2 regions of the Allobosea sp. UC22_33 genome follow, and region 1 is predicted to be linked to the other one. Evidence: predicted binding sites of a transcription regulator. Region 1 holds the regulator's gene; the other holds the start of a gene.

The links. The regulator PhoB, encoded in region 1, activates phosphate uptake and scavenging genes when phosphate is short. The targets are predictions, from matches to a motif close to TGTCATNNANCTGTCAT.
Region 2: phnC (phosphonate ABC transporter ATP-binding protein) is a predicted target of PhoB. The motif match lies at 5,269-5,285, and genes of this name have one in related genera.

Annotation. Positions count from the first base shown of each region.
Region 1 is NZ_CP170556.1:3,800,914-3,816,502, reverse strand. Features, by position in the region: gene pstS (phosphate ABC transporter substrate-binding protein PstS) at 1-189, shown strand, start outside; gene pstC (phosphate ABC transporter permease subunit PstC) at 345-1,319, shown strand; gene pstA (phosphate ABC transporter permease PstA) at 1,331-2,215, shown strand; gene pstB (phosphate ABC transporter ATP-binding protein PstB) at 2,261-3,061, shown strand; gene phoU (phosphate signaling complex protein PhoU) at 3,268-3,987, shown strand; gene phoB (phosphate regulon transcriptional regulator PhoB) at 4,001-4,708, shown strand; gene ACFJGT_RS18590 (STAS/SEC14 domain-containing protein) at 4,712-5,098, opposite strand; gene ACFJGT_RS18585 (amino acid ABC transporter ATP-binding protein) at 5,219-5,971, shown strand; gene zapE (cell division protein ZapE) at 6,066-7,244, shown strand; gene ACFJGT_RS18575 (TetR/AcrR family transcriptional regulator) at 7,247-7,846, shown strand; gene mdh (malate dehydrogenase) at 8,159-9,121, shown strand; gene sucC (ADP-forming succinate--CoA ligase subunit beta) at 9,200-10,396, shown strand; gene sucD (succinate--CoA ligase subunit alpha) at 10,406-11,290, shown strand; gene ACFJGT_RS18555 (2-oxoglutarate dehydrogenase E1 component) at 11,472-14,429, shown strand; gene odhB (2-oxoglutarate dehydrogenase complex dihydrolipoyllysine-residue succinyltransferase) at 14,538-15,589, shown strand, end outside.
Region 2 is NZ_CP170556.1:4,267,259-4,282,847, forward strand. Features, by position in the region: gene pbpC (penicillin-binding protein 1C) at 1-594, shown strand, start outside; gene ACFJGT_RS20680 (efflux RND transporter permease subunit) at 775-3,870, opposite strand; gene ACFJGT_RS20685 (efflux RND transporter periplasmic adaptor subunit) at 3,880-4,959, opposite strand; gene phnC (phosphonate ABC transporter ATP-binding protein) at 5,385-6,203, shown strand; gene phnD (phosphonate ABC transporter substrate-binding protein) at 6,282-7,196, shown strand; gene phnE (phosphonate ABC transporter, permease protein PhnE) at 7,338-8,219, shown strand; partial or broken gene phnE (phosphonate ABC transporter, permease protein PhnE) at 8,216-9,071, shown strand; gene phnF (phosphonate metabolism transcriptional regulator PhnF) at 9,183-9,962, opposite strand; gene phnG (phosphonate C-P lyase system protein PhnG) at 10,051-10,482, shown strand; gene phnH (phosphonate C-P lyase system protein PhnH) at 10,482-11,084, shown strand; gene ACFJGT_RS20725 (carbon-phosphorus lyase complex subunit PhnI) at 11,084-12,286, shown strand; gene ACFJGT_RS20730 (alpha-D-ribose 1-methylphosphonate 5-phosphate C-P-lyase PhnJ) at 12,283-13,206, shown strand; gene phnK (phosphonate C-P lyase system protein PhnK) at 13,203-14,009, shown strand; gene phnL (phosphonate C-P lyase system protein PhnL) at 14,059-14,754, shown strand; gene ACFJGT_RS20745 (alpha-D-ribose 1-methylphosphonate 5-triphosphate diphosphatase) at 14,754-15,589, shown strand, end outside.

The DNA.
Region 1 (15,589 bases):
CTGGTCTATGCCAAGCCGGAGAAGCCGGAAGAGACGCAGGCCGCGCTGAAGTTCTTCGACTGGGTCTACAAGAACGGCGACAAGCTCGCCAGCGAGCTCGACTACGTCGCCCTGCCGGCGAACGTGAAGGACCAGGTCCGCAGCGCCTGGAAGGGCGTGACCGACACCTCGGGCAAGCCGATCTTCTGATCGCTTCCATCGACAGGGCGAGGCGGGTTCGACCCGCCTCGCCACCCTCATCAAGCCCTCATCCTGAGGAGCTCCCGCGGGAGGCTCTTCAGGATGAGGGCTGGGATCGGGCGGGCCTCCCGACGATCCCGGCCATGCCACCGGAGCCTCCGCGGATGACCGCAGCAACCGACATGACCAGCATTCCCGGCGCGACGCCGATCGTGCGCAAGACGCCGAAGGCGACCTTCGATCTCGTCTTCCGCAATGCCAGCTTCGGCGCCGCGCTGCTGGTGCTGGTGCTGCTCGCCGGCATCATGCTCTCGATGATCATCGGCGGCTGGCCGGCCTTCCGCGAATTCGGCCTCGGCTTCATCACCTCCAGCGTCTGGGACACCCAGAACGAGCAATACGGCGCCTGGCCGGCGATCGTCGGCACGCTCTCGACGGCGCTGATCGCGCTGGTGATCGGCGTGCCGCTCTCGCTGGGCATCGCGGTCTACCTGACGCAGCTCGCGCCGGCCTGGTTCAAGAGGCCTGTCTCGACCGCAATCGAGCTGCTGGCCGCCGTGCCCTCGATCATCTACGGCATGTGGGGCCTGTTCGTCTTCGTGCCGCTCTTCGCGGCCTATGTGCAGATCCCGCTCTCGAACATCGTCGAGGGCATCCCGATCGTCGGCACGGTGCTCTACTCGCGCTCGCCCTCGGGTCTCGGCATCTTCACCGCCGGCATCATCCTCGCCTTCATGATCGTGCCGTTCATCGCCTCGATCACCCGCGACATGCTGGAGCAGATCCCCTCGGTGCTGCGCGAGAGCGCCTATGGCATCGGCGCCACGACCTGGGAGGTCGTGCGCCATGTGCTGGTGCCGCAGGCCGGCGTCTCGATCATCGGCGCGATCATGCTGGGGCTGGGCCGCGCGCTCGGCGAGACGATGGCGGTGACCTTCGTCGTCGGCAACGCCAACCGGCTCTCGGCCTCGATCCTCGATCCCGGCTCGACCATCGCCTCGCGCATCGCCAACGAGTTCAACGAGGCCATGGGCCTGCAGCTCAACTCGCTGATCGCGCTGGGCTGCATCCTGTTCTTCGTCACCTTCGTCGTCCTCGTCATCGCGCGACTGCTGGTCGCCCGCGTCAAGCGCTACTGAGGCTAACCTCCATGACCATGACGACCACGCCTCGCGAATTGCCGCATCAGCCCTGGGGGCGCGTGCGCCAGTCCCGCCGCACCGCCGACCGGCTGATGAAGATCATCGCCACCGGCTTCACCTTCACCGCGATCTTCGTGCTGTTCTGGATCCTCGGCATGCTCGTGGTGAAGGGGATCGGCGGGCTCTCCGTCGCGACCTTCACGGCGGTCACGCCCGGCCCCGGCACGGAAGGCGGCGGCATCGCCAACGCCATCGTCGGCTCCTTCGTGCTGACCTTCCTCGGCATCGCCATCGCCACGCCGATCGGCGTTCTGGCCGGGACCTGGCTTGCCGAATACGGCCGCCGCTCGAAGCTCGCCAACCTGATCCGCTTCATCAACGACATCCTGCTCTCGGCGCCGTCGATCCTGATCGGCCTGTTCGTCTACGTCATCCTGGTCGAGCCGTTCCGGGGCTATTCCGGCTGGGCCGGCGGCGTCGCGCTCGGCATCATCGCGATCCCCGTGATCGTGCGCACGACCGAGGACATGCTGAGCCTCGTGCCCGGACCCTTGCGCGAGGCCGGCGCCGCGCTCGGCGCGCCGCCCTCCGTCGTCATCACCTCGGTGACCTGGCGCGCGGCCAAGGCCGGCATGGTCACCGGCATCCTGCTGGCGCTCGCCCGCATCGCCGGCGAGACCGCGCCGCTGCTCTTCACCGCGCTGAACAACAATTTCTGGTTCTCGCCGACGCTCGTCGGCGGCGTCTCTAACCTGCCGGTGACGATCTACCAGTTCGCCTCCGCCCCTTACGAGAACTGGCAGCAGCTCGCCTGGGCCGGCTCTCTCATCATCACCGTCTCGATCCTCGTGCTCTCGATCGTTGCCCGGCGTATCGTCGCCGGCAGCAAGTGAGCCTGAAACCAACCCGGTCGCGACCGACCTTGAGGACCTAAGTCGATGCTTTCGACCCTTGAACTCTCCCCCCAGTCGCTCGATGCCGAGGCGCCCGTCCGGATCGCGGTGAAGAACCTCGATTTCTACTACGGCGAGCACAAGGCGCTGAAGAACATCAATCTGGACTTCCGCGACCGCCACGTCACGGCGCTGATCGGCCCGTCGGGCTGCGGCAAGTCGACCCTGCTGCGCATCTTCAACCGGATCTACTCGCTCTATCCGGAGCAGCGCGCGGAAGGGCAGATCATGCTCGACGGCCGCAACATCATCTCCAACGATGTCGACGTGAACGAATTGCGCTCGCGCGTCGGCATGGTCTTCCAGAAGCCGACGCCGTTCCCGATGTCGATCTACGACAACGTCGCCTTCGGCATCCGCCTCTACGAGAAGCCGCCGAAGTCGGAGCTCGACGACCGCGTCGAGGGCGCGCTGCGCCGCGCCGCGCTCTGGGACGAGGTCAAGGACAAGCTGAAGAGCTCCGGCATGGGCCTCTCCGGCGGCCAGCAGCAGCGCCTGTGCATCGCGCGCACCATCGCGCAGAAGCCGGAAGTGATCCTGTTCGACGAGCCGACCTCGGCGCTCGACCCGATCTCGACCGGCAAGATCGAGGACCTGCTGGAGCAGCTCAAGAGCGACTTCACCATCGCGATCGTCACGCACAACATGCAGCAGGCGGCGCGCATCTCGCAGTACACCGCGTTCATGTATCTCGGCGAGGTCATCGAGTTCGCACCGACCAACACGATCTTCATGAACCCCGCCAAGAAGCAGACCCAGGACTACGTCACCGGCCGTTTCGGCTAAGGACCGGTTTCAAACTAGCAGCCCTCATCCTGAGGAGCCGCGCATTCGGCGTCTCGAAGGATGGTCCAGGAGGCTCCGGAACCATCTGGAGCATCCTTCGAGACGCAAGCTTCGCTTGCTCCTCAGCATGAGGGCTGAAGGATGCGCAATCCGATCCGAACAAGACGACGCTGCACCGGCGCCAATGATCTAGAGGACACGCCGCCATGACCGACCACATCGTCCGCTCCTACGACACCGATCTCGAAGGCATCCGCCGCAGCCTCGCCGAAATGGGCGGCATGGCCGAGCGCATGCTGGGCGATTCCACGGTGGCGCTCGTTCGCCGCGACACCGCGCTCGCCCAGAAGATCATCTCGGCCGACCAGCGTCTCGACAACCTCCAGCGCGAGGTCGAGGAGAAGGCCGTGCTCACCATCGCCCGGCGCCAGCCGCTGGCGCAGGACCTGCGCGAGCTGATCTCGGCGATCCGCCTTGCCTCGGACATCGAGCGCGTCGGCGATCTCGCCAAGAACATCGCCAAGCGCGCTGTCGCCATCGCCGGGCAGTTCCAGCCGCCGCATCGCGCGGTCGTCGGCCTGGAGCATATCAGCCGCCTGGTGCAGGCCCAGCTCAAGGACGTGCTCGACGCCTATGCCGCGACCAACGAGCAGAAGGCGCTCGAGGTCTGGAAGCGCGACGACGAGATCGACGCGCTCTACACCTCGCTGTTCCGCGAACTCCTGACCTATATGATGGAGGACCCGCGCAACATCACCTTCTGCACGCATCTGCTGTTCTGCGCCAAGAACATCGAGCGCATCGGCGACCACACCACCAATATCGCCGAGACGATCCATTACCTCGTCACCGGCGATTCCCTCGATGCGAACCGCCCCAAGCTCGACACGACCAATATCGAGGTCGAAGCGGTGACGGGAAGCTAAGGTCAAAGCCATCATGGCCGCACGTATCCTGATCGTCGAGGACGAAGAGCCGCTCACCCTGCTGCTGCGCTACAACCTCGAAGCCGAGGGCTTCGAGGTCGACAGCGTCGCGCGCGGGGACGATGCGGAGCTGCATCTGCGCGATCACACGCCCGATCTCGTCCTGCTCGACTGGATGCTGCCGGGCCTGTCCGGCATCGAGCTCTGCCGCCGGCTGCGCTCGCGTCGCGACACCGAGCGCGTGCCGATCATCATGCTGACGGCGCGCGGCGAGGAGACCGAGCGGGTGCGTGGCCTTGCGACCGGCGCCGACGACTATGTCGTGAAGCCGTTCTCGCTGCCGGAGCTGATCGCACGCATCCAGGCGCTTTTGCGCCGGGCGAAGCCAGGTCACGTCGCGGGGCTATTGGCGGCGGGCGATCTCGAACTCGACCGTACGACGCGCCGCGTCCGCCGCGCGGGCAGTGAACTCCATCTCGGGCCGACCGAGTTCCGCCTGCTGGAATTCCTGATGCAGGCGCCGGGCCGGGTCTATTCCCGCGCCCAGCTGCTCGATGCCGTCTGGGGCCGCGACGTCTATATCGACGAGCGCACGGTCGACGTCCATGTCGGGCGGCTGCGCAAGGCGATCACGCCGGGCGATGCCAAGGACCCGCTGCGCACCGTGCGTGGCGCCGGCTACGCCTTCGACGAGACCTTTGCGCGCGGCGGGGCCGCTTAAGCCTCAGGCGTTCGGGCCGCCCTCGATATCGCCGACCCAGCTCAGCGCCTTCTCGTAGTCCTCGGGCTTGAAGGCGCGGACCTTCACGAAGGGGATCGCCGGGTCGAGCAGTTCGACGAAGCCGGCGAGCCAGCCCCTGTCGGTGATCACGGCCTCCTTCGGGAAACGCCTGAGCTCCCAGAGCTTGCCGAGGCTGTAGCGCGCGTCCTTCCAGGCGGCGGCCAGCGTCATGTCAGTGAAATCGGTCATGTCGGCTAGGATGCCGAGCTTCTCGTGACGGGCGAGCCGGGCGTTGATGTCGGCCATGATCGCGTCGAGATCCTCTCCCGTCAGCGTCTGCGACAGGCGATAGGCGGCGACATGGTCCGGGGCCGGCAGAATCGTGAGCATGGATCGTCCTCCTGCTCGACAACGCGCGGGCGCGGACGAGGTTCGCAGGGCTGGTCTTGCCGCAGATCGAACGCTATGGCCTCCAACGCCATTCTCGAAGGACGGTGCGGAGGACGCGACGTGAGCGCGGCGCAGACCACGAAGGCTGAAGGCGCGGCCGTCACGATCGCCCATGTCGGCAAGCGCTTCGGTGGCGTGCAGGCGCTGACCGACGTCTCGCTTGCGGTCGCGCCCGGCGCGATCCAGTGCATCATCGGGCCATCGGGCGCCGGCAAGTCGACGCTGCTGCGCTGCATCGACGGGAGCGAGACGGCCGACGAGGGCACGATCCAGGTCGACGGGCAGCCGATCGAGACCGGGACCGCAGGCCAGCCTCTCGCCGTCGGCATGGTCCCCCAACGGCCCGCGCTGTTCGACCATATGACCGCCCTGCAGCACATTCTCGAAGGGCCGCTCGCCCGGCTGAAGCTGTCGCGGCGAGAGATCGTCGCGGAGGCGATGGCGGCGCTGGAACGGGTCGGGCTCCCCGACAGGCGCGATGCCTATCCCAACGAGCTTTCGGGCGGGCAGCAGCGGCGCCTTGCCGTCGCCAGAGCCTTGGCGGCGAAGCCGAGATTGATGCTGCTGGACGAGCCGACTGCGGGGCTCGATCCGGATGCCGCGAGCGAAGTGCTTGAGGTCATGCGCGGCCTCGCGGGATCGGGCCCGACCCTGATCGTGGCGACGCATGAAATCGGCTTCATCCGGGAAACCGGCGACCAGGTCGCCTTCATGGATGGCGGCGAGATCGTCGAGATCGGGTCGCCTCGGAGCCTCCTCGCCGCGCCGAGGCAGGCGCGTCTGCGCGACTTTCTCGCCTCGCTGTCGGCGTAGAGGCGCTTCGCTGGAAATGCTCGGCGGGCTTGCGATGCGGGCAGGGCTAACGTAACCCGGTCAGGTCTTCTCCGGATCGCCAGCGCCCACCGTCATGTCAGCCTCGATCACCGACCGTTATGCCGCCCTGGTCGAGGCGGGCGCCATCGAGCGCGATCCCGCGCAGGTCGCGGTGGTCAGGAAGCTCCAGGCGCTGACCGAGACGCTCGCAGCCCGTCGCCTCGCCCGCAAGGGCAGCGCGCTCGGCTGGCTCTTCGGCAAGAAGCCGGACACGGCTAGTGCGCCGAAAGGGCTCTATGTCTGGGGCTCGGTCGGCCGCGGCAAGACCATGCTGATGGACATGTTCTTCGAGGCGGCGCCGGTGAAGCGCAAGCGCCGCGTGCATTTCCACGAATTCCTCGCCGACGTGCATGGTCGCATCAACATCTATCGGCAGAAGATCAAGAGCGGCGAGGTCAAGGATTCCGATCCGATCGCGCCGGTTGCGGCGGATCTTGCTGATGAGGCCTATCTGCTCTGCTTCGACGAGTTCACCGTCACCGACATCGCCGATGCGATGATCCTCGGGCGGCTGTTCACGGCGCTGTTCGCGGCCGGCGTCGTCGTGGTCGCGACCTCGAATGTCGAGCCGTCGCGGCTCTATGAGGGCGGGCTCAACCGGGCGCTGTTCCTGCCCTTCATCGAATTGCTGCAGACCAAGGTCGAGGTGCTCAAGCTCGATGCGCGCACCGATTTCCGGTTGGAGAAGCTCGGCGGCGCGCCGGTCTATCATGTGCCCGCCGACGCGAAGGCGAAGGCTGCGCTCGATACGGCCTTCAAGGCGCTGTCCGGCGTGGCGCAGGGGCAACGCACGGTGCTGAACGTGCAGGGGCACGATCTCGTCCTGCCGCAGGCGGCCGGCAGCGTGGCGCGGGCGAGCTTCGCCGATCTCTGCGCGCAGGCCTATGGCGCGTCCGACTACATCGCGCTGGCGCAGCGCTTCCACACGCTGGTGCTGGACGACATCCCCATCCTCGATTTCGACCGACGCAACGAGGCCAAGCGCTTCATCATCCTGATCGACACGCTCTACGAACATCATGTGAAGCTCGTCGCCTCGGCAGCGGCCGAGCCGCATGAGCTCTATCGCGCGAACAAGGGGCGCGAGGCCTTCGAGTTCGACCGCACGGTTTCCCGCCTGATCGAGATGCGTTCCGAGGAATACCTCGCGATGCCGCATGGCCGGCCCGACTCGGCGGCGAGCGGGAATACCACCGGCCTGGTCGAGACTTGACGATGGCGCAGCGCGAGCCGAGCGAGACCCGCATCCTCACGGTCGCCGGCGAGCATCTGCGCAAGTTCGGGCTGAAGCGCTTCACCGTCGTCGCCGTGGCGGAAGAGGCGGGCATGACCCATGCCAATGTCTACCGCTACTTCCCGTCCAAGGGCGCGCTGATCGACGCCGTCGTCGATGTCTGGCTGAAGGCGACCGAGCGCCGGCTGGCCGATGTCGCGGACGGGCCCGATCCCGCCGACGACAAGCTGGAGCGCCTGATCCTGGCGCTGGCCAAGGCCAATCGCGACTTGCTGACCGAAGAGCCGCATCTGTTCGCGGCCTTGTCGCTGGCTGTTGCCAAGCGGCATGCGATCAGTCGGCGCAACCGGACCCGCGTGCGTGCCCTGTTCGAGCGGGTGGTCGACGAGGGCATGGCGACCGGCGTGTTCGAGCCGCGCGACCGCGACCGGGCGATCGCCTTCGTGATCGACGCCACCAACCGCTTCATCCATCCGGCCTCGCTGGCGCTGGAGGCGGACGTGCCGCAGGCCTCGGTCGATACCCGGCTCTCGACCTTGATCCGCGTCATCCTGCGCGTGCTCGGCAGCGGGATCGTGTGAATAATCTGGTGACCAATTACAAAATATGTAAATTGTAATCGTCGGATTTCGTTCCTGATGGAACCGAGTGTGGGCAAGGGATTTCGCTAAGTCCTTGAAAAATCAAGAGCGGCCTCGCGTGATACCGCGCGAGGGGCTCCCGTGCCCGAGAAAAGCCGCTTTTGCGGCGAGGGTTGCGGCAAAAGGCCGGTTTGGGCCAAAGGAACGCACGGTTTGGCCGGGTCCCCGGCCTGTCGCAGCGCCAAGGCATTTTGAATGTCGAAGCCGGCAGTGGCCGGATCGATGGTAGCGCCAGAAACAAAGGACTAGGCAATGGCCCGTAAGAAGATCGCCCTCATCGGCTCCGGCCAGATCGGCGGCACGCTCGCCCACCTCGCCGGCCTCAAGGAACTGGGCGACATCGTCCTGTTCGACATCGCCGAGGGCATTCCGCAGGGCAAGGGCCTGGACATCGCCGAGTCCTCGCCGGTCGACGGTTTCGACGCCGGCTACAAGGGCACGAACTCCTACGAGGACATCAAGGGCGCCGACGTGATCATCGTCACCGCCGGCGTGCCGCGCAAGCCCGGCATGAGCCGCGACGACCTGATCGGCATCAACCTCAAGGTGATGAAGGCGGTGGGCGAGGGCATCAAGCAGTACGCTCCCAAGGCCTTCGTGATCTGCATCACCAACCCGCTCGATGCGATGGTCTGGGCGCTCCAGAAGTTCTCGGGCCTGAAGCCCAACATGATCTGCGGCATGGCCGGCGTGCTCGACTCCGCCCGCTTCCGCTATTTCCTCGCCGAAGAGTTCAACGTCTCGGTCAAGGACGTCTCGGCCTTCGTGCTCGGCGGCCATGGCGACGACATGGTGCCGCTGGTTCGCTACTCCGGCGTCGCCGGCATCCCGCTGCCGGACCTCGTCAAGATGAAGTGGACCACGCAGGAGAAGCTGGACGCCATCGTCGAGCGCACCCGCAAGGGCGGCGGCGAGATCGTCAACCTGCTCAAGACCGGCTCGGCCTTCTATGCCCCGGCTGCCTCGGCGATCGCGATGGCCGAGAGCTATCTCAAGGACCAGAAGCGCGTGCTGCCGGCGGCGGCTGCGCTCAAGGGCCAGTACGGCGTCAAGGACATGTTCGTCGGCGTTCCCGTCGTGATCGGCGCCAAGGGTGTCGAGCGCGTCGTCAAGATCCGCCTCAACGGCGCCGAGAAGGAAATGCTGGCGAAGTCGGTGGCTTCGGTCCAGGGCCTGATCGACGCCTGCAAGACCGTCGATCCGTCACTCGCGTGATCTAGAGCGAGGGCGGCGGCGCGGAGACGCGCGGCCGCCCTTTCGTCAATTTTTGTCGCTGCCAGGGAAACCGAGCACATGAACATCCACGAATACCAGGGCAAAGCCATCCTCAAGGAATTCGGCGCGCCCGTTTCGGCCGGTTTCCCGGCACTCACGGTGGCTGAGGCGGTCGAGGCCGCCAAGAAGCTGCCGGGGCCGCTTTACGTCGTGAAGTCGCAGATCCACGCCGGCGGGCGCGGAAAGGGCAAGTTCAAGGAACTCGGCCCCGACGCGAAGGGCGGCGTTCGCCTGGCCAAGTCGGTCGCAGAGGTCGAGGCCCACGCCAAGGAGATGCTCGGCAACACGCTGGTCACGATCCAGACCGGCGAGACCGGCAAGCAGGTCAACCGCCTCTATATCGAGGACGGCTCGGACATCGAGAAGGAGTTCTACCTCTCGGCGCTGGTCGACCGCGAGACCTCGCGCATCGCCTTCGTCATCTCGACCGAGGGCGGCATGGACATCGAGGCCGTCGCCCATGACACGCCTGAGAAGATCGAGACCTTCTCGGTCGATCCGGCCACGGGCATCATGCCGCATCACGGCCGCGCCATGGCGCGCATCCTCGGCCTAACCGGCGATCTCGCCAAGCAGGCCGGCACCGTCCTCGGCCAGATCTACAGCGCGTTCGTGGCCAAGGACATGGACATGCTCGAGATCAACCCGCTGATCGTGACCACCCAGGGCCAGCTCAAGTGCCTGGACGCCAAGGTCTCGTTCGACTCGAACTCGCTCTACCGTCACCCCGAGGTCGTTGCGCTGCGCGACACCACGGAAGAGGACGAGAAGGAGATCGAGGCCTCCAAGTACGACCTCGCCTATATCGCGCTCGACGGCACGATCGGCTGCATGGTCAATGGCGCCGGCCTCGCCATGGCGACGCTCGACATCATCCAGCTCTACGGTGAATCCCCCGCGAACTTCCTCGACGTCGGCGGCGGCGCCTCGGAAGAGAAGGTGACGGCGGCGTTCAAGATCATCACCGCCGACCCGAAGGTGAAGGGCATCCTCGTCAACATCTTCGGCGGCATCATGAAGTGCGACGTCATCGCGCGCGGCGTCATCGCCGCGGTGAAGGCCGTCGGCCTTCAGGTTCCGCTGGTCGTGCGCCTCGAAGGCACCAATGTCGAGGAAGGCAAGCAGATCATCCGCGAGTCCGGCCTCAACGTCATTCCCGCTGATGACCTCGACGACGCCGCGCAGAAGATCGTCGCCGCGGTCAAGAAGGCCTGAGGAGCAGACATGTCCATCCTGATCGACAAGAACACCAAGGTCATCTGCCAGGGCTTCACCGGCAAGAACGGCACCTTCCACTCCGAGCAGGCGATCGCCTATGGCACGCAGATGGTCGGCGGCACCTCTCCGGGGAAGGGCGGCTCGCTCCATCTCGGCCTGCCGGTCTTCGACAGCGTGCACGAGGCCAAGGCCAAGACCGGCGCCGACGCCTCGGTCGTCTACGTGCCGCCTCCGGGCGCCGCCGACGCGATCTGCGAGGCGATCGACGCCGAGATCCCGCTGATCATCTGCATCACCGAGGGCATCCCGGTGCTCGACATGGTGCGCGTGAAGCGTTCGCTCTCGGGCTCGAAGTCGCGCCTGATCGGCCCGAACTGCCCCGGCGTCGTCACCGCCGGCCAGTCGAAGATCGGCATCATGCCGGCGAACATCTTCAAGCCGGGCTCGGTCGGCATTGTCTCGCGCTCGGGCACGCTGACCTATGAGGCGGTGTTCCAGACCACGCGCGAGGGCCTCGGCCAGACCACGGCCGTCGGCATCGGCGGCGACCCGGTCAAGGGCACCGAGTTCATCGACATGCTCGAGATGTTCCTGGCCGACGACAAGACCGAGTCGATCGTCATGATCGGCGAGATCGGCGGCTCGGCCGAAGAGGACGCGGCGCAGTTCATCAAGGACGAGGCCAAGCGCGGCCGCAAGAAGCCGATGGTCGGTTTCATCGCCGGCCGCACGGCCCCTCCCGGCCGCCGCATGGGCCATGCCGGCGCGATCATCTCGGGCGGCAAGGGCGGCGCCGAGGACAAGATCGCGGCGATGGAAGCCGCGGGCATCCGGGTCTCGCCCTCGCCGGCGCGCCTTGGAAAGACCTTGGTCGAAGTGTTGAAGGGCTGAGGTCCTGACGCCTCTCCGGGGCGCGTCATGGTCGGACTTGACCCGACCATCTCGTCCCGGAAGAGGCGACGGCAAAACGGCAAGATGCTCAGGGCGCAAGCCCGAGCATGACGGCAAGTTGAAAGGATGTCCGGGCAGGGGTTCGGACATGGCTTAAGCGGCGAAGGAAGGCAGGAGCATCATGGCTCGCCAGGACATCAACGAGGCTCTCGCGCAGACCGGCTTCCTCTATGGCGGCAACGCTGCCTATATCGAGGATCTCTATGCCCGCTACGAGGCCGATCCCAAGTCGGTCGACGAGCAGTGGCAGAGCTTCTTCGGCGCGCTGAAGGACGACAAGCAAGCCGTCCTGCAGAACGCCAAGGGCGCGTCCTGGAAGAAGCCGAACTGGCCGATCGCCGCCAGCGGCGAGCTAGTCTCGGCGCTGGACGGCAACTGGGCCGTCGTCGAGAAGGTGATCTCCGACAAGCTCGGCGCCAAGGCCAAGGCCGCCGGCACCGCGCTCTCCGCCGCCGACGTGCAGCAGGCGACCCGCGATTCCGTGCGCGCGATCATGCTGATCCGCGCCTACCGGATGCGCGGCCATCTCCATGCCAATCTCGACCCGCTGGGTATCGAGAGCAGCACCGATCATGAGGAGCTGTCGCCGGCCGCCTTCGGCTTCACCGAGGCCGATCTCGACCGCAAGATCTTCATCGACAACGTGCTCGGCATGGAGTTCGCCACCATCCGCGAGATGGTCGCGGTGCTGCAGCGGACCTATTGCGGCACGGTCGGCATCGAGTTCATGCATATCTCCGACCCCGAGCAGAAGGCCTGGCTGCAGGAACGCATCGAGGGGCCGGACAAGGAGATCGCCTTCACCAAGGAAGGCAAGAAGGCGATCCTGAACAAGCTCGTCGAGGCCGAAGGCTTCGAGAAGTTCCTGGATCTGAAGTTCACCGGCACCAAGCGCTTCGGCCTGGATGGCGGCGAGGCGCTGGTCCCGGCGCTGGAGCAGATCATCAAGCGCGGCGGCGCGCTCGGCGTACGCGACATCGTCTTCGGCATGGCCCATCGCGGCCGCCTCAACGTGCTGACCCAGGTGCTGGGCAAGCCGCACCGCGCGCTGTTCCACGAGTTCAAGGGCGGCTCCTTCGCGCCTGATGACGTCGAGGGCTCGGGCGACGTGAAGTACCATCTCGGTGCGTCCGCCGATCGCGAGTTCGACGGCAACAACGTCCACGTCTCGCTGACCGCCAACCCGTCGCATCTCGAGATCGTCGATCCCGTCGTGCTCGGCAAGGTGCGCGCCAAGCAGGACCAGTTCGGCGACATCGTCGAGCGCTCCAAGGTGCTGCCGCTGCTGATCCATGGCGATGCGGCCTTCGCCGGCCAGGGCGTCGTGGCGGAATGCCTCGGCCTCTCCGGCCTGAAGGGCCACCGCACTGGCGGCTCGCTGCATTTCATCATCAACAACCAGATCGGCTTCACCACCTATCCGCGCTATTCGCGCTCCTCGCCCTATCCGTCCGACGTGGCGAAGATGGTCGAGGCTCCGGTGTTCCATGTGAACGGCGACGATCCGGAGGCGGTGGTCTTCGCCGCCAAGGTCGCGATCGAGTTCCGGCAGAAGTTCCACAAGCCGGTCGTGATCGACATGTTCTGCTATCGCCGCTTCGGCCATAACGAGGGCGACGAGCCGGGCTTCACCCAGCCGCTGATGTACCGCAAGATCCGCGGCCACAAGTCGACGCTGGAGCTGTACGGCGCCAAGCTCGCGGCGGAAGGCGTCATCAGTGCCGACGAGCTCGACGCGATGCGCGCCGCCTGGAAGGCGAAGCTGGAGGTCGAGTTCGACGCCGGCCAGGCCTTCAAGCCGAACAAGGCCGACTGGCTCGACGGCCGCTGGGCCGGCATGAAGGCGATCCGCGCCGACGAGGACGATCCGCGCCGCGGCGCCACCGGCGTGCCGGCGGAGACGCTGAAGGAGATCACCGAGAAGATCACCGCCGTTCCGGCCGGCTTCAACGTCCACAAGACGATCCAGCGCTTCCTCGACAACCGCAAGAAGGCGGTCGAGAGCGGCGAGGGCATCGACTGGGCGACGGCCGAATCGCTGGCCTTCGGCTCGCTGCTGCTCGACGGCAACCCGGTCCGTCTTTCGGGCCAGGATTGCGAGCGCGGCACCTTCTCGCAGCGCCATTCGGTGCTGATCGACCAGGAGACGGAAGGCCGCCACACCTCGCTGAACCATATCCGCGAGGACCAGGCCCGCTACGAGGTCATCAACTCGATGCTCTCGGAAGAGGCCGTGCTCGGCTTCGAATACGGCTACACCCTGTCGGAGCCGAACGCGCTGACGATGTGGGAGGCGCAGTTCGGCGACTTCGCCAACGGCGCGCAGGTCGTGTTCGACCAGTTCATCTCGTCGGGCGAGCGCAAGTGGCTGCGCATGTCCGGCCTCGTCTGCCTGCTGCCGCATGGCTATGAGGGCCAGGGTCCGGAGCACTCCTCCGCCCGCCTGGAGCGCTTCCTGCAGATGTGCGCCGAGGACAACATGCAGGTGGCGAACTGCTCGACGCCGGCGAGCTATTTCCACATCCTGCGCCGCCAGCTGAAGCGCGACTTCCGCAAGCCGCTGATCCTGATGACGCCGAAGTCGCTGCTGCGCCACAAGCGCTGCATCTCCGACCTCGCCGACCTCGCCGAGGGCTCGACCTTCCACCGCGTGCTGGCCGACGATGCCGAGCGCGGCAAGTCGACCACCAAGCTGGTCAAGGACTCGAAGATCCGCCGCGTCGTGCTCTGCTCGGGCAAGGTCTATTTCGACCTGCTGGAGGAGCGCGAGAAGCGCGGCGTCGACGATGTCTACCTGATGCGCGTCGAGCAGCTCTACCCGTTCCCGCTGAAGACGCTGGCGCAGGAGCTGGCGCGCTTCAAGGGCGCCGACGTGGTCTGGTGCCAGGAAGAGCCGAAGAACATGGGCTCCTGGACCTTCGTCGAGCCCTATCTGGAATGGGTGCTGGGCCATGCCGGCTCGAAGTCGAAGCGTCCGCGCTATGTCGGACGCCCGGCCTCGGCCGCGACCGCGACCGGCCTGATGTCCAAGCATCTCGCCCAGCTCAACGCCTTCCTCGACGAGGCCTTCGCGGCCTGACATCTTTCTCCGGCGGCGCCTTGAGCGCGCTGCCGGATTTCATTGCTGCATCGGCGCCCTAGCCGGTGCCGAACCTGCCGCCAGAGAACGAGACAACAGAGGCCTGACATGGCGACCGAAATCCGCGTACCCACCCTCGGCGAATCCGTTTCCGAGGCCACCATCGGCAAGTGGTTCAAGAAGCCGGGCGAGGCGGTGAAGGCCGACGAGCCCCTCGTCGAGCTCGAGACCGACAAGGTGACGCTGGAAGTCAACGCGCCGGCCGCCGGCGTGCTCGGCGAGATCGTCGCCAAGGAAGGCGATACGGTCGGCGTCAGCGCACTGCTCGGCACGATCAGCGAAGGCGCTGCCGCTGCGGCCCCTGCTGCCAAGGCCGAGGCCAAGCCTGCCGCCGCTCCGGCTCCTGCCACTGAGGCTCCCAAGGCTGCCGCGACCAAGGCCGCCGATTCCGGCCCGGCCGTCTCGCGCCTCGCTGCCGAGAGCGGCGTCGACCCGTCCAAGGTCGCTGCTTCCGGCAAGGATGGCCGCGTGACCAAGGGCGACATGCTCGCCGCGATCGCGACCGGCGGGGCTGCAGCTCCGGCTGCCGCGCCTGCGCCGATCGCCGTCCGCGCTCCCTCGGCGCCGGATGACGGCGCCCGCGAAGAGCGCGTCAAGATGACCAAGCTGCGCCAGACCATCGCGCGCCGCCTCAAGGAAGCCCAGTCCAACGCGGCGATGCTGACGACCTTCAACGAGGTCGACATGTCCGGCGTGATGGCGCTGCGCAACCAGTACAAGGACGTGTTCGAAAAGAAGCACGGCGTGAAGCTGGGCTTCATGGGCTTCTTCGTGAAGGCCTGCGTGCAGGCGCTGAAGGAGATCCCGGCGGTCAATGCCGAGATCGACGGCACCGACATCATCTACAAGAACTACTACCATATCGGCGTCGCGGTCGGCACCGAGAAGGGCCTGGTGGTTCCGGTGGTGCGCGATGCGGACGAGCTCTCCATCGCCGGCGTCGAGAAGAAGATCGGCGAGTTCGGCAAGAAGGCCCGCGACGGCAAGCTCTCGATCGAGGAGATGCAGGGCGGCACCTTCACCATCTCGAATGGCGGCGTCTACGGCTCGCTGATGTCGACCCCGATCCTGAACGCGCCGCAATCGGCGATCCTGGGCAT
Region 2 (15,589 bases), 470 kb from region 1:
CTGCTCGGCGCGCCGCCGCCCCTCAATGCCGTGCCCGGCCGCATCGCCTACAAGACCGGCACGTCATACGGCTATCGCGATGCCTGGGCCGTCGGCTTCGACCGCAAGCATACGATCGGCGTCTGGGTCGGCCGTGCGGATAACGGGGCCGTGCCCGGATTGGTCGGGCGCACGGTCGCGGCGCCGATCCTGTTCGACGCCTTCGCCCGGCTCGGCATCGATCCGCGGCCCTTCCCGCAGCCGGCCGACGCGATCGTCGCCAGCACCGGCCACCTGCCGCCGCCACTCAGGCATCTCCGGCAGGACGTGCCCAAGACCGTCACGGCGATGACGACGCCGACGCTCAAGCTCGCCTTCCCGCCGGACGGTGCCCGCATCGACCTCTCCGCCGCCGCGCTCGACGGCGGCGGCCGGCTCAACCTCAAGGTCGCCGGCGGCTCGCCGCCCTATACCTGGCTGGTCGACGGCGCGCCGGTGACCGAGCCGCAGCGCCGCCGCGAGACGCAATGGCAGCCGCCCGGCAAGGGCTTCATGCGGATTTCGGTGATCGATGCGACCGGAGCGAGCGAGAGCGTCTCGGTGAGACTGCAGTAGCTCGCAGCGTCATCCCGCACGCGCTGCGGCACGAAGTGCTGCGGCGCAGATGCGGGACCGTCTTCAGGAAAAGGCGCCCTTCTCGCGTCGCCAAGTGAGGCGCCCACTCGTCACGCGGTCCCGTGTCTGCGCAGCAGCGCTGCACGCTGCGGCGCGCACGGGATGACAGCGGGTGGTCGTTCACTCCGCCGGCGCCGGATGCGCTCCATGAGTGCCCTGCGCCTCGTCATGCGCGCCGTGGCGCGAGCCATGGACCGTGCGGGCGAGATAGCTATAGGCGACCGGCACCACATAGAGCGTCAGCAGCGTGCCGAAGGTCATGCCGCCGACGATGACCCAGCCGATCTGGGAGCGGCTCTCCGCGCCGGCGCCCGCCGCGATGGCGAGGGGCACGGCGCCGAGCACCATCGCGCCCGTGGTCATCAGGATCGGCCGCAAGCGCAGCTCCGCCGCCTCGACGAGGGCGTCGATCATCTCGCGTCCCTCCTCGCGGAGCTGGTTGGTGAACTCCAGGATCAGGATGCCGTGCTTGGTGATCAGGCCGACCAGCGTGATCAGGCCGATCTGGCTGTACACGTTCATCGTCCCGCCCGTGAAGTAGAGTGCCGCGAGCGCGCCGGTCAACGAGAGCGGCACCGAGACCATGATCACGACCGGGTCGACGAAGCTCTCGAACTGCGCCGCCAGCACCAGGTAGATGAAGCCCAGCGCCAGCAGGAAGACGATGAAGATGCTCGCGCCCGACTGCTTGAACTCGCGGCTCTGGCCGGCATAGTCGACCTGCACCGAATTGGGCAGCACCCGCGTCGCGGCATCCTCCAGAACCTTGAGCGCATCGCCGAGCGAGTATCCCGGCGCGGGGATCGCAGTGACCGTCGCCGAGCGCAGCTGATTGAAGCGGACGAGTTCCTTCGGCGCCACATTCTCCTCGACCTTGACCAGGCTGGAGAGCTGCACCACGGCGCCGCCGCGGCCCATCAGGTAGATCGACTGCAGCGCCTGCGGCGTGTTGCGCTCGGCCCCCTCCACCTGCAGCATGACGTCGTACTGCTTGCTGTTCATGTTGAAGCGGGTGACCTGCCGGCCACCGAGCAGCGTCTCCATGGTGCGGCCGATGATGTCGACATTGACGCCGAGATCGGCGGCGCGCTGCCGGTCGATCGAGACCTTGATCTGCGGCTTGTCAAGGATGAGGTTGGTCTCGACATTGGTCAGAACAGGCGAATTGGAGACCTCCGTCATCAGCTGGTCGACATAGGACTTGATCTGCGTATAGGGCTCCGACGAGCGCAACACGAACTCGACCGGCTTGCTGTTCGCCTGGCCTTGCCCCAGCGAGGCCGGGTTGGTCGCGAACAGGCGGATGCCCGGGATCTGCGAGAGCCCCCGGTTGATCTCGGCAACGAGATCCTGCTGCTTGCGCTTGCGTTCTTCCCAGGGCTTGAGACGGGCGAAACCGACAGCGCGCGTCACATCGGGGAAGCCGACGATGACGAGATAGGTTTCGACCTCGGGGATGTTCCGGAAGTAGTTCTCGACCTGGCGGGCATAGTCGGCCGTGAACGAGATCGTCGCTCCCTCGGGAGCGACGCCGACGGCGTTGATCGTGCCACGATCCTCGACCGGCGCCAGCTCGGCGCGCAGATGCGTGAAGAAATAATAACCGCCACCGGCGACGCCGATCGCAAGCAGGACGACGAGCGGACGCACCTGGAGCGCCGCACGCAGCGAAGCCCTGTAGCCGCGCGACAACCCGTCGAAGCCGCGTTCCAGCACATTGTAGAGCCAGTTGTGCTTCTCGTGGTGGCGCAGCAGCTTGGCGCACATCATCGGCGTCAGCGTCAGCGCCACGAAGCCGGAGACCAGCACCGCGCCGGCCAGCGTCAGCGCGAACTCGATGAAGAGCTTGCCGGTGCGGCCGGTCGAGAAGGCCATCGGTGCGTAGACCGCGACCAGCGTCAGCGTCATCGCCACCACGGCGAAGGCGATCTCGTTGATGCCGCGGATCGCGGCGGGGGTCGGCTGCATGCCGTCCTCGATATGGCGATGCACGTTCTCCAGCACGACGATGGCGTCGTCGACGACGAGGCCGATGGCGAGCACCATCGAGAGCAGCGTCAGCGTGTTGACGGTGAAGCCGAACGCATACATCAGCGCAAACGAGCCGATCAGCGAGACCGGGATCGTCACCAGCGGAATCAGGGTCGCGCGGACCGATCGCAGGAAGATGAAGATGATCAGCACGACCAGCACGATCGCCTCGATGATCGTCTGGTAGACCGCCTTGATCGAGCGGTCGATGAACACCGAGCTGTCATAGGACTTGGCGATCGACATGCCTTCCGGCAGGTCCTCGATGATGCCGGGCAGCGCTTCCTCGATGCCGGCGGAGACATCGAGCGGGTTCGCCGTCGCCTGCTTGACGATGCCGATCGTGACCGAAGGCGTGCCTTTGAACCAGGCGGCGTTGCGCTCCTCGCGCGCGGCGAGCTCGACTTTGGCGATGTCCTTGACCTTGACCGGGAAGCCGCTGGCGTCCTTGACGACGATCTCGCGGAATTCCCCCGGCGTCGTCATGCTGGTCTGCGAGAGCACCGTGAATTCGCGGTCGTTGCTCTCGATGCGGCCCGACGGAATCTCGATATTCTGCGCCCGGACGGCGGCCTCGACCTCCTGGACGCTGACGCTGTAGGCCGACATGCGGGCGCGATCGAGCCAGATCCGCATCGCGTACTGGCGCTGGCCGAGGATGCGGACTTCCGCCACGCCGGTGACGTTCTGGACGCGGTCTGAGATCGAGCGATCGGCGAAATCGGTCAGTTCGAGCGGTCCGTGCCGCGAGCTGGTCAGCGAGAGGTAGAGGATCGGCTGCGAGTCGGCCTCGACCTTGGCGATGACCGGCTCGTCGATCTCGTCGGGCATGCGGCTGCGCACGCGGCTGACGCGGTCGCGCACGTCGGACGCCGCGACGTCCGGATCGACATCCGGCCGGAAGCGCACCTGGATGAAGCTGCGCTCCTGGCGGCTGGTCGAGGACAGGATCTCGATGCCCTCGATGCCGGCGATCGAGTTCTCCAGGATCTGGGTGACCTGCGTCTCGATGATCTCGGCCGAGGCGCCGCGATAATCGGTGCGCACCGAGACGATCGGCTCGTCGATATTGGGGTATTCGCGGATCGTCAGGCGGCCATAGGAGACGATGCCGATCAGCATCACCAAGAGGCTCAACACCGTCGAGAGAACGGGCCGGCGGACGAAGAGTTCGAAGAGGCTCATGCGTCGGTCCTAGAGCTGGCTCGTCTGGACGACCTTGTCCTTGATCGCGATGATGGCGCCGTCGCGCAGCCGCATCTGGCCGGCGGTGATCACCTGCATATCGGGCTTCAGCCCGCTGACGATCTCGACCTTGCCAGGCAGGCGCTTGCCCAGTTCGACGGTGACGCGCTTCGCCTTACCCTTATCGACGATGTAGACCATCTTGCCGACGGCATCCGGCACGACCGCCATTTCAGGAATGAGGATCGCGTTCTCGCGCTGGTCGATGGTGATGACGAGACGGGCGAAAAGGCCGGGCTTCAACACAAGGTCTGCATTCGGAATGGCGGCGCGCAGGCGGATCGCCCGGCCGTTCACATCCACGACCGGGTCGATCGCGTAGATCTGCCCCTGGAACTTGCGGTCCGGCACCGCATCGACCCGCATCTGCACGGGCTGGCCGACCTTCAGGCGGCTGAGATAGATCTCGGGCACGCGGAAATCGATCTTGATCGGGTCGATGCTGGTCACCGTGATCAACTGCTTGCCGACAGAGACGAAGTCGCCGACGCCGACCGAGCGCAGGCCGACGACGCCGGTGAACGGCGCCACGATGGTCGACTGCGCGAGCTTGGCCTTGGCGAGCTGGATCCGCGCCTCGCTCGAAGCCAGCTTCGCCGCGGCCTCGTCAAGCGCGACTTGCGTTCCCGAGCCGCGCTGCACCAGCGAGCGCAGGCGCTCATAGGTATCGCGCGCAAGGCCGAGATCGGCCTGCGACTGCTTGAGTTCGGCATCGAGGATCGCGGTGTCGAGCTTCACGAGCTCCTGGCCCACCTTGACGCGCTCGCCTTCCTTGAAGCCGAGCGCGACCACGCGACCCGCGATCTCCGGTGCGATCACCACGGATTCATCGGCGGCAAGCGTGCCGAGCGCCTCGACCTCTTCGCTGACCGTCGCAAGCTCGATGGCGGCGACCTCGACGGGAACGCCGCGCGGACCCGAGACCGCGCTCGCCTGGGCCTGCTGGGTGCCGGCGCGCTGGTTGCGGTAGGCATAATAGCCGCCGCCCGCGATGGCGGCGACGAGAACAAGAAGGACGAACCGCTTCATCAGGCTGGAGGCTCCGTTGCCGCCCATTGGTCTTAAATGGAACGAAAGGCGTTGCTAAGATGCCGGCGCGCCACAGCGGCACAAAAACAGCGGTTCTTGCGCCGATGCCGCATCGATCCGGCCTTGTAGCCATCGATGCAAGATGCTTGCCGATAAGAGGCCCACCGTCACGGGCATCTCCGCCGCACACAAGCATCCACGATCATCCTGCCGGTAAGCCGCGGATCGTCCAAGCGCATTCTGGAGACCTCACGAAACGTTGACCGGCTCGCGGGAGCTCAATCGCGCCATTCGAGGCTTTCGCCCTGCTGTCACGCCGCTGTCATCCGTGGTCGTTAGGGCTCCCGGCAATCGAGATGTCTGCCCCTCCGGCCTTGGCCGGGCGGCGACGCGCTCGTGCCCGCATCTGCCCCGAGAACCAGTCCATGCTCCGCATCGAAGGCCTGACCAAGCGCTTTGGCGACAGGAACGCGGTCGACGCTGTGACCCTGACCGTGCCGAAGGGCGAGATGGTCGGCGTGATCGGCCCCTCCGGCGCCGGCAAGTCGACGCTGCTGCGCACGCTGAACCGCCTGACCGAGCCGACCTCCGGACGGATCGTCTGCGAGGAGCAGGACGTCACCGGCCTGAAAGGCGCTTCGCTGCGCCGCTGGCGCCGCGACACGGCGATGATCTTCCAGCAGTTCAACCTCGTCGGCCGCCTCGACGTGCTGACCAATGTCCTGCTCGGCCGGCTGAACCACCGCTCGGCGGCGCTGACATTGGTCAAGAGCTTCTCCGAGGACGACAAGATCCGCGCCATCGCGGCACTCGAGCGTCTCGATATGGGCCATCTCCTGGCGCAGCGCGCCGAGACCCTGTCCGGCGGCCAGCAGCAGCGCGTCGCCATCGCCCGTGCCCTCGTCCAGGAGCCGCGCATCATCCTCGCCGACGAGCCGATCGCCTCGCTCGACCCGCGCAATACCCAGGTCGTCATGGACGCACTGTTCCGCATCAATCGCGAGGACGGCATCACCGTGATGTGCAACCTGCACGACCTCGACATCGCCGCGAAATACTGTGACCGCCTGATCGGCATGTCCGCCGGCAAGGTCGTGTTCGACGACGTGCCGCAGGCGCTGACCCGCGAGATCGCGGCCGAGCTTTACGGCATCGAGGCCAAGGATGCCGGCGCCGAGGCGCTGGATGCGCTCGACGCCATCGCCGCCTCCGAGGCGAAGCGCGCCCGCCAGAAGACTGCCTGATTTCCAGAAGATCGCCGGACCGGCCCGACGGCCGTCGCCGCGAGAAGACTATCCCCGCCTAGAACCAGGAGCCAATCGATGCTGACCCGTCGTCATACCCTCTCGCTCGCCGTCGCCGGCCTGGCGCTCGCCGCCTCCCCGGCCTTCGCCCAGGACTGGAAGGCCAAGTATCCCGAGCTCGTCTTCGCGATCATCCCCTCCGAGAACGCCTCCGGCGTCACCGAGCGCTACACCCCCTTCGTGCAGTACCTCGCCAAGGAGCTCGGCACCAAGGTCACCCTGCGCATCGCCAACGACTACGCCGCGATCATCGAGGGCCAGCGCACCGGCAACATCCACATCGCCTCCTACGGCCCGTCCTCCTTCGCCCGCGCCCGCATGACCGGCGCCAAGGTCGATGCCTTCGCCATCGAGACCAACCTGGACGGCACCAAGGGCTATCACTCGGTCTTCTACGTGAAGAAGGACTCGCCCTATCAGAAGGTCGAGGACCTCAAGGGCAAGAACCTCGGCCTCGTCGACCCGAACTCGACCTCCGGCAACAACGTCCCGCGCTTCGCGCTGAACGGCATGAAGATCGAGCCGGAAACCTTCTTCTCGAAGGTCGTCTATACCGGCAGCCACGAGAACGCGATCATCGCGCTCCAGCAGGGCACGGTCGACATCGCCGCCAACTGGTGGAACGACGAGCAGGAATCGAACCTGCAGCGCATGGCCCGCAAGAACATGGCCAAGGCCGAGGACTTCCGGATCATCTTCAAGTCCGAGCAGATCGTGAACTCGCCGATGGCCTATCTCACCGACATGCCGGAAGAGCTGAAGGCCAAGATCCGCGACGCGGTCCTGAACCTCGCGACCAAGGACAAGGCAGCCTTCGACAAGATCTATGAAGGCAAGCAGGGCCCGCTCGTCGCCGTCGACAACAAGGCCTACGACCCGATCATCGAGCTCAACAAGTTCGTCGACGAGCTCCGCAAGAAGAAGTCGTCGTAATTCAACAAGCCGTCATGCCCGGGCTTGACCCGGGCATCTCCTGATCGAGATTCCCGGGTCTGCGCTTCGCTTCGCCCGGGAATGACGCCCTTGTCCGGTATCGCACCCGCCGATCCCGCGACCCCTCGGAAGCGCTTCTCAATGACCCTCGCGATCGACAGCAACGACCCGGCCATCAGGGCCCATGCCGAGGCCTACCGGCAGGCTTCCTCCGCCAAGCGCCGGCAGGCCCTGATCGGCATCGTCGTCTTCATCGCCTGCGTGCTGCTCTCGGCCCGTGGCGCGGAGGTCGATCTCGCCAAGTTCTTCGAGAACATCCACCGCTTCCCGAAATACATCTACGAGACGCTGCCGACGCTGCGCCTCTCCAGCATCAGTGCCGACCTTTCCGAATGGTACTGGGGCCTGAAGGGCTGGCTGAAGCTGCTCTGGCAGACCGTGCTGATCGCCTATGTCGGCACCATCCTCGGCGTCGCCGGCGCCTTCCTGTTCTGCTTCGCCGCCGCCGCCAATCTCGGCCGCGCCACCTGGCTGCGCTTCGCGGTGCGCCGCTATCTCGAATTCTGCCGCACCGTTCCCGAGATCGTCTTCGCGCTGATCTTCGTCATCGCCTTTGGCCTTGGGCCCCTGCCCGGCGTGCTCGCCATCGCGATCCATACCATGGGCGCGCTTGGCAAGCTCTTCTCGGAAGTCGTCGAGAACATCGACCTGAAGCCGGTCGACGGCGTCACCGCCGCCGGCGGCAACTGGTGGCAGATCGTGCGCTTCGCGGTGGTGCCGCAGGTGCTCTCCAATTTCGCCAGCTACGCGCTGCTGCGCTTCGAGATCAATGTCCGCGGCGCCTCGATCATGGGCTTCGTCGGCGCCGGCGGCATCGGCCAGGACCTGATCGAAGCGATCCGGAAATTCTACTTCACCGATGTCAGCGCCATCCTGTTGCTGATCATCATCGCGGTCATGCTGATCGACTACGGCACCGAGCGGCTGCGCCACGCCCTCCTCAGCCTGGAGCATGGCCGATGAGCCTCGCCTTCTCGACGGCCGAGCGCGCCGACATCCTGCGCCGCCACGACGCCGCGATCCGCGGCTCGCTCAAGACGAAGCTCGCGACGATCGGCACCATCGTCGCGCTCGCCGGCTTCTTCGTCTACGGGCTGACGACGCTCGAAACCTCGCTCTGGAAGATCATTGCCGGGCTCAGTAATCTCGGCACCTTCGTCGTGCTGATGCTGCCGCCCGATCCCGGCTCATGGGCGCGCGCCGTCATCTTCGTGAAGGCGCTGTTCGAGACCATTGCCATCGCCTTCCTCGGCACGATCCTCGCTGCCATCCTGGCCCTGCCGCTCGGCTTCATCGCGGCGCGCAACGTCGTCGCCAACCGCGTCGTACATTTCCTCGCCCGCCGTTCGCTCGACACCGTGCGCGGCGTCGATGCCCTGATCTGGGCGCTGATCTGGGTGAATGTCGTGGGCCTCGGCCCCTTCGCCGGCATGCTCGCGATCATGACCAGCGATCTCGGCGCCTTCGGCAAGCTCTATTCGGAAGCGATCGAGGCGGCCGACCGCAAGCCGGTCGAGGGCGTCGCCTCCGTCGGCGGTGGCAAGGCCCATGAGATCCGCTTCGGCCTGCTGCCGCAGGTGCTGCCGGTGATCGCGAGCCAGGTGCTCTACTATATCGAGTTCGAACACGCGATCCTCGACCATCATCGGCATCGTCGGCGCCGGCGGCATCGGCCTCTATCTCGCCGAGACGATCCGCACGCTGGAATGGCAGCAGGTTTCGTTCCTGATCCTGCTGGTGCTCGCCGCGGTCTCCGCCATCGACTTCCTGTCGGGCAAGCTGCGCTTCGCCATCATCGGCCGCCGGGCAAGGTGATCTTTTCCTTCTCCCCTTGGGGGAGAAGGTGTCTGCAAAGCAGACGGATGAGGGCGGTACGGCTGGCCTCACCGGTCATCGGCTCGCCAAGCATTCCCTCATCCGTCAGCGCTACGCGCTGCCACCTTCTCCCCCGAGGGGAGAAGGTGAGTCCCCGAACGGCTCGATCACCATTTCCACGCGCTCGGCGGCGAAGACGCTGCTCACGAGATGCACCGGCGTCAGGTCCGGCAGCGCATCGACCGCCGTCGAGATCATCACGGCCGCCTCCGGCGCGATCTCCAGCAGCTCCGCCTCAGGCTCGTCGGCGAGCCGGGCTGTCAGGCGCGTCGACAGGCGCACATAATCCGTGATGCCGTAAATCTTGAAGGCCGCCGTGATCGAGCCGGCCGCCTCGCGATAGGCCTTGTCGAAATCCGGGAAGCGCTCGACCGAGAGCCAATGCGTGCCCGTGCCCATCGGCACGCCGTCGGCAAGGCTTACGCCGCGCACCTGCCAGAGCGGCGTCCCGGTCTTCAGCTTGAGTGCGGAGCAGGCCGCAGCCTCCCCCACCACCACCTCGGCCGAGAGCATGCGGCTCGTGCCGGTGATGCCGAGCCTGCCCATATTGGTACGCATGCTGACGCGCCGGCCGATCGGATAGGGCAGGCGCGGCGCTGTCACCTGCGTGCCGCGTCCGCGTGAGACCGTGACTAGCCCCTGTTCCGCGAGATGGCGAAAGGCCTGTCGCACCGTATGACGATGCACGCCGTAGCGCTCGGCCAGCGCGACCGAGGCCGGCAGCGTGTCGCCGAGCTTGTACTCGCCGCGCCCGATCGCGTCCGCCAGTTCGTCGGCGATGCGCCGCCAGGCCGTTCCCCCGTCGCGCTCCGCCAGTGCCGCATCCGTCATCAAAGTTTCATCCGAAAAGTATAGACCTTTGCCATCAACTCCCCTAGCATAGTCTAGACATTCGGAACTGACCAGCGAGCCCGCGCCGATGACGCAGAAAACCCCGAGGCAAAGCTGGATGGCGACGCTGGCGCGCGCCTCCCGCAGCGAGATCGAAAGCCTGCTCGGCGATCCGCCGGACCATGACCTGTTGAAGGCGCCGGAGACCGGCACCGTGATGGTCGAGGGCCGCGCCGGTGGCGCCGGCCGCCGCTTCAATCTCGGCGAGGCCACCGTGACGCGCTGCGTCGTGCGCCTGTCCAACGGACGGATGGGCTTCTCCTATGCGCTCGGCCGCGACGGCCGGAAGGCGCGGCTCGCCGCCCTGCTCGACGCCCGCCTCCAGGACGAGGCCGAGGGCAGCGGATTGCATAAGGGCATCGCCACGCTCGCCGCCCGGCAGGCATCGGCCCGCGACCTCGCCTCGCGCAAGGCGGCGGCGACCAAGGTCGATTTCTTCACGCTGGTCAGGGGTTCGTGATGCCGGCTGAAACCAGGATCGCTCCCGGCTTCTCCGACCCGGTCTTCCAGTCGCAGGCCGCCTTCCGCGCCCTGCTCGCCGCCCTCTCCGAGCCCGGCACGCTGCAGCAGGTCGCCAGCGAGATCGCCCCGCCGGAAGGCCTCGCGATAGCAACTGCAACCGCCCTGCTGACGCTCGCCGATTACGAGACCCCGGTCTGGCTGCCGGAAGCCCTGCGCAACGGCCCGGCTGGCGCCTGGCTGCGCTTCCATTGCGGCGCGACGCTCGTCGAGAACCCCGCCGAGGCCGCCTTCGCGGTCATCGACGGCGCGGCCGACGAGCCCAGGCTCTCGACCTTCAATCTCGGCACCGATCAGTTCCCGGATCGTTCGACCACCGTGATCGTGCAGGTCACGAGCCTGGAGGGCGGCCCCGCCATCACCCTCGCCGGCCCTGGGATCCTCGGCTCGCGCATCATCGCGCCGCGGGGTCTGCGCTCCGGCTTCACCGATGAATTGCGCGAGAACGGCGCGCTTTACCCGCTCGGCGTCGATGTTCTGCTCGCGCATGGCGAGGGCCTGATCGGCCTGCCGCGCTCGACGCAAATCGAGGAGGCTCGCTGATGTACGTTGCCGTCAAAGGCGGCGAGGCCGCCATCCTCGCCACGCATGATCTCGTCGCCGAGGCCCGTCGCGGCGATCCGGCCGTGCCGGAAATCTCTGTCGCCCAGATCCGCGAACAGCAGGCTTTGGCCTGCGCCCGCGTGATGAACGAGGGCTCGCTCTATGATCAGGACCTCGCCGCGCTGGCGCTGAAGCAATCGCAGGGCGACGTGATCGAGGCCGCCTTCCTGATGCGCGCCTATCGCACGACGCTGCCGCGCTTCGGCTCATCCGAGCCGCTCGACACCGCCGCGATGGCGATCCGCCGCCGCGTCTCCGCCACCTACAAGGACCTGCCGGGCGGACAGGTGCTCGGCCCGACCTATGACTACACACACCGGCTGTTCGATTTCGGGTTGATGGACTCCCCCGCCGTCATGGCCGGGCCTGACCCGGCCATCTCAAGACGAGACGGCGCCGGAACCTCCGTGTCCGGAGATGCTCGGGTCGAGCCCGAGCATGACGACCTGAAAGCCCCGCTCGACGCTCGCATGCCGCGCGTCCCCGACATCCTCGGCGCCGAGGGCCTGATGGAAGCAGAGGAGCCGCCGGAAGGCGATCCGCGCCCCTTCGACCTGACGCGCGATCCGGTCTCCTTCCCGGCCGATCGCGACGTGCGCCTGCAATCCATGGCGCGCGGCGACGAGGGCTTCCTGCTCGGCCTCGGCTATTCCGTGCAGCGCGGTTTCGGCGGCACGCATCCCTTCGTCGGCGAGGTCCGCGTCGGCGAGGTTGCGGTGGAGTTCGTGCCCGAAGAGCTCGGCTTCGCGGTCGATCTCGGCGACGTCACCCTGACCGAATGCCAGATGGTCAACCAGTTCCAAGGCTCGAAAGAGGTGCCGCCGCAATTCACCCGCGGCTACGGCCTCGTCTTCGGCCATAGCGAGCGCAAGGCGATGTCGATGTCGCTGGTCGACCGCGCCTTGAAGGCGCGCGATTTCGGCGAAGCCACCAATTACCCGGCGCAGCAGGACGAGTTCGTCCTCTACCACGCCGACAATGTCGAGGCGGCCGGCTTCGTCGAGCATCTCAAGCTGCCGCACTATGTCGATTTCCAGGGCGAGCTCGAACTGATCCGCCGCATCCGCCGGGAGCGCGAGGAGCGGATCGCCCGCGAACAGGGCGCCCAAGAGCAGAACGCGATGCCGGAGGCTGCGGAATGACCATTCACCAGATGCCGGCGGACGATACCAAGCCGGCTTACAACTACGCCTATCTCGACGAGCAGACCAAGCGGATGATCCGCCGCGCCCTGCTCAAGGCCGTCGCGGTGCCCGGCTATCAAGTGCCGTTCGGCTCGCGCGAGATGCCGCTGGCCCGCGGCTGGGGCACCGGCGGCATCCAGGTCACCGCCGCGATCATCGGCCCCGCGGACACGCTGAAGGTCATCGACCAGGGCGCCGACGACACCACAAATGCCGTCTCGATCCGCAGGTTCTTCGAGCGCACCGCCGACGCCCGTACCTGCGAGGCGACGGACGAGGCGACGATCATCCAGACCCGCCACCGCATCCCGGAAGCGCCGCTGAAGCCCGGGCAGGTCATGGTCTATCAGGTGCCGACGCCTGAGCCGCTGCGCCGTCTGGAGCCGCGCGAGGCCGAGACGCGCAAGATGCACGCCTGGGCCGAATACGGACTGATGCAGGTCAAGCTCTACGAGGACATCGCCCGCTATGGCGAGATCACCAAGACCTATGACTACCCGGTCATGGTCAACGGCCGCTACGTGATGGCGCCCTCGCCGATCCCGAAATTCGACAACCCGAAGATGCACATGTCGCCGTCGCTGCAATTGTTCGGCGCCGGCCGCGAGAAGCGCATCTACGCGCTGCCGCCCTATACCAGCGTGCGCAGCCTCGATTTCGAGGATCATCCCTTCCGCATCCAGAGCTGGACGCAGCCTTGCGGCCTCTGCGGCGCGGGCGACAGCTATCTGGACGAGGTCGTGATCGACGACCAGGGCGGACGCATGTTCGTCTGCTCCGACAGCCATTATTGCGAGACCCGCCGGGCGGAAGGCCATCGCGGCACGATGCTGGGCGATGCTGCCGCGAGCGGCCTGGTCGAGGAGACCACCCCATGACCCTGCATGTCGCAGCGGCCGCGCTCGCGCTCGAACCCGCGCCCCTGCTCTCCGTCGACAGCGTCAGCCGCTTCTATGGCGAGCGCATCGGCTGCGCCGATGTCTCCTTCGACCTCTGGCCGGGCGAGGTGCTCGGCATCGTCGGCGAATCCGGCTCGGGCAAGTCGACCCTGCTGCGCTGCCTCGCCGGCATCGACAAGCCCGACGCGGGCGACGTGCTGTTCCGCGGCGGCACCGAACCGCTCGATATCTACTCGGTCTCCGAGCAGGAGCGCCGCCGCCTGATGCGCACCGCCTGGGGCATCGTCCACCAGAACCCGCGCGACGGCCTGCGCATGGACGTCACCGCTGGCGGCAATGTCGGCGAGCGCCTGATGGACCGCGGCGACCGGCACTATGGCCAGATCCGCGAGCGCGCCCTCGACTGGCTCCAGCGCGTCGAGATCGCCGGCACCCGCATCGACGATCGGCCGCGCCAGTTCTCCGGCGGCATGCAGCAGCGCCTGCAGATCGCCCGTGTATTGGTCTCCGAACCGCGCCTCGTCTTCATGGACGAGCCGACCGGCGGCCTCGACGTCTCCGTGCAGGCCCGCCTGCTCGACCTGCTGCGCGTGCTGGTGCGCGATCTCGGCCTCGCCGCGATCATCGTCACCCATGACCTCGCCGTCGCCCGCCTCCTGACCGATCGGCTGATGGTGATGAAGGACGGCCGCGTCGTCGAACAGGGCCTGACCGACCAGGTCCTCGACGATCCGCACCACGCCTATACGCAACTCCTGACCTCGGCCGTGCTGAGCGTGTGATGGCTTCCGTCACACCCTCGTCACCGCGAATCGGCAAGGCACTGACACCATGACCACGATGATTCAGGTCGAGAACGTCGCCAAGACCTTCACCCTGCACAACCAGGGCGGAGCACGTCTGCCCGTCTTCGACAACGTCAATTTCCATGTCGAGGCCGGCGAGGCGCTGGTGCTGGCCGGCGCGTCCGGCGCCGGCAAGTCGAGCCTGTTGCGCATCCTCTACGGCAATTACAAGCCGACCGCAGGCGCGATCCGCATCACCCATGCCGGCCGGCCCGTCGACATCGTCGCGGCCGTCCCGCGCACCGTGCTCGACATCCGCCGCCGCACGCTCGGCTTCGTCTCGCAGTTCCTGCGCGTGATCCCGCGCGTCTCCACGCTCGACATCGTGCGCGACCCGCTGCTGGCGCGCGGCGCCGCGCCGGAAACCGCGACCGAGCGCGCCAAGGCCATGCTCGCCCGGCTCAACCTGCCCGAGCGGCTCTGGAACCTCGCGCCCGCCACCTTCTCCGGCGGCGAGCAGCAGCGCGTCAACATCGCACGCTCCTTCGTCGACCCCTCGGCAATCATGCTGATCGACGAACCGACCGCCTCGCTTGATGCCGCCAATCGCGACGTCGTCGTCGAGCTCATCGCCGAGGCCCGCGCCGCCGGCTCCGCGATCGTCGGCATTTTCCATGACGAAGCGGTTCGCGAACGCGTCGCGACGCGCTATCTCGACATCACCGCTTTCCGGAAGGCCTGATGATGCAAACCGTTCTCACCAATGCCAAGCTGATCCTCGAGAACGAGGTCGTCACCGGCACCATTGCCTTCGACGCGAACGGCATCACCGCCGTCGACCAGGGCAAGTCGTCCCTGCCCGGCGCGATCGATGTCGGCGGCGACTATGTCGCGCCCGGCCTCGTCGAGATGCACACCGACAACATGGAAAAGCATTTCATGCCGCGCCCGAAGGTCTTCTGGCCGAACGGGCTCGCCGCGGCGCTGGTCCATGACGCGCAGATGGCCGCGGCCGGCGTCACCACCGTCTATGACGCGGTCTGCGCCGGCACGCCCTTCTCGGCCAAGGACTACCGCAAGGACATCTTCGCCGACGTGATGAAGTCGCTGGCCTATGGCAAGAGCGAGAACGTTTTCCGCATCGACCATCGCATTCATATGCGCTGCGAGCTGACGAGCCCGAACCTGCTCGCCGATATCGCGCCCTATCAGGACGATGAGCTGGTCCAGCTGGTGTCGCTGATGGATCACACTCCCGGCCAGCGCCAGTGGCGCGATCTCCAGCACCTCAAGACCTATGCCGTCGGCAACGGCAAGACGGTCGCTGAGTTCGAGGAGGACGTCGCGGTGCGCCAGCGCGAAGGCGCCGCCAATGTCGCCAGGAACTGGCAGGCCGTGGTCGACATCTTCCGCGGACGCGGCATCCCGCTCGCCACCCATGACGACACGATCCCGGAGCATGTCGAGGAAGGCGTCGCCTCAGGCGCGGTGATCTCGGAATTCCCGACCACGGTCGAGGCCGCCGCCGCCGCCAAGCAGGCCGGCCTCGCGACGGTTGCCGGCGCGCCGAACGTCGT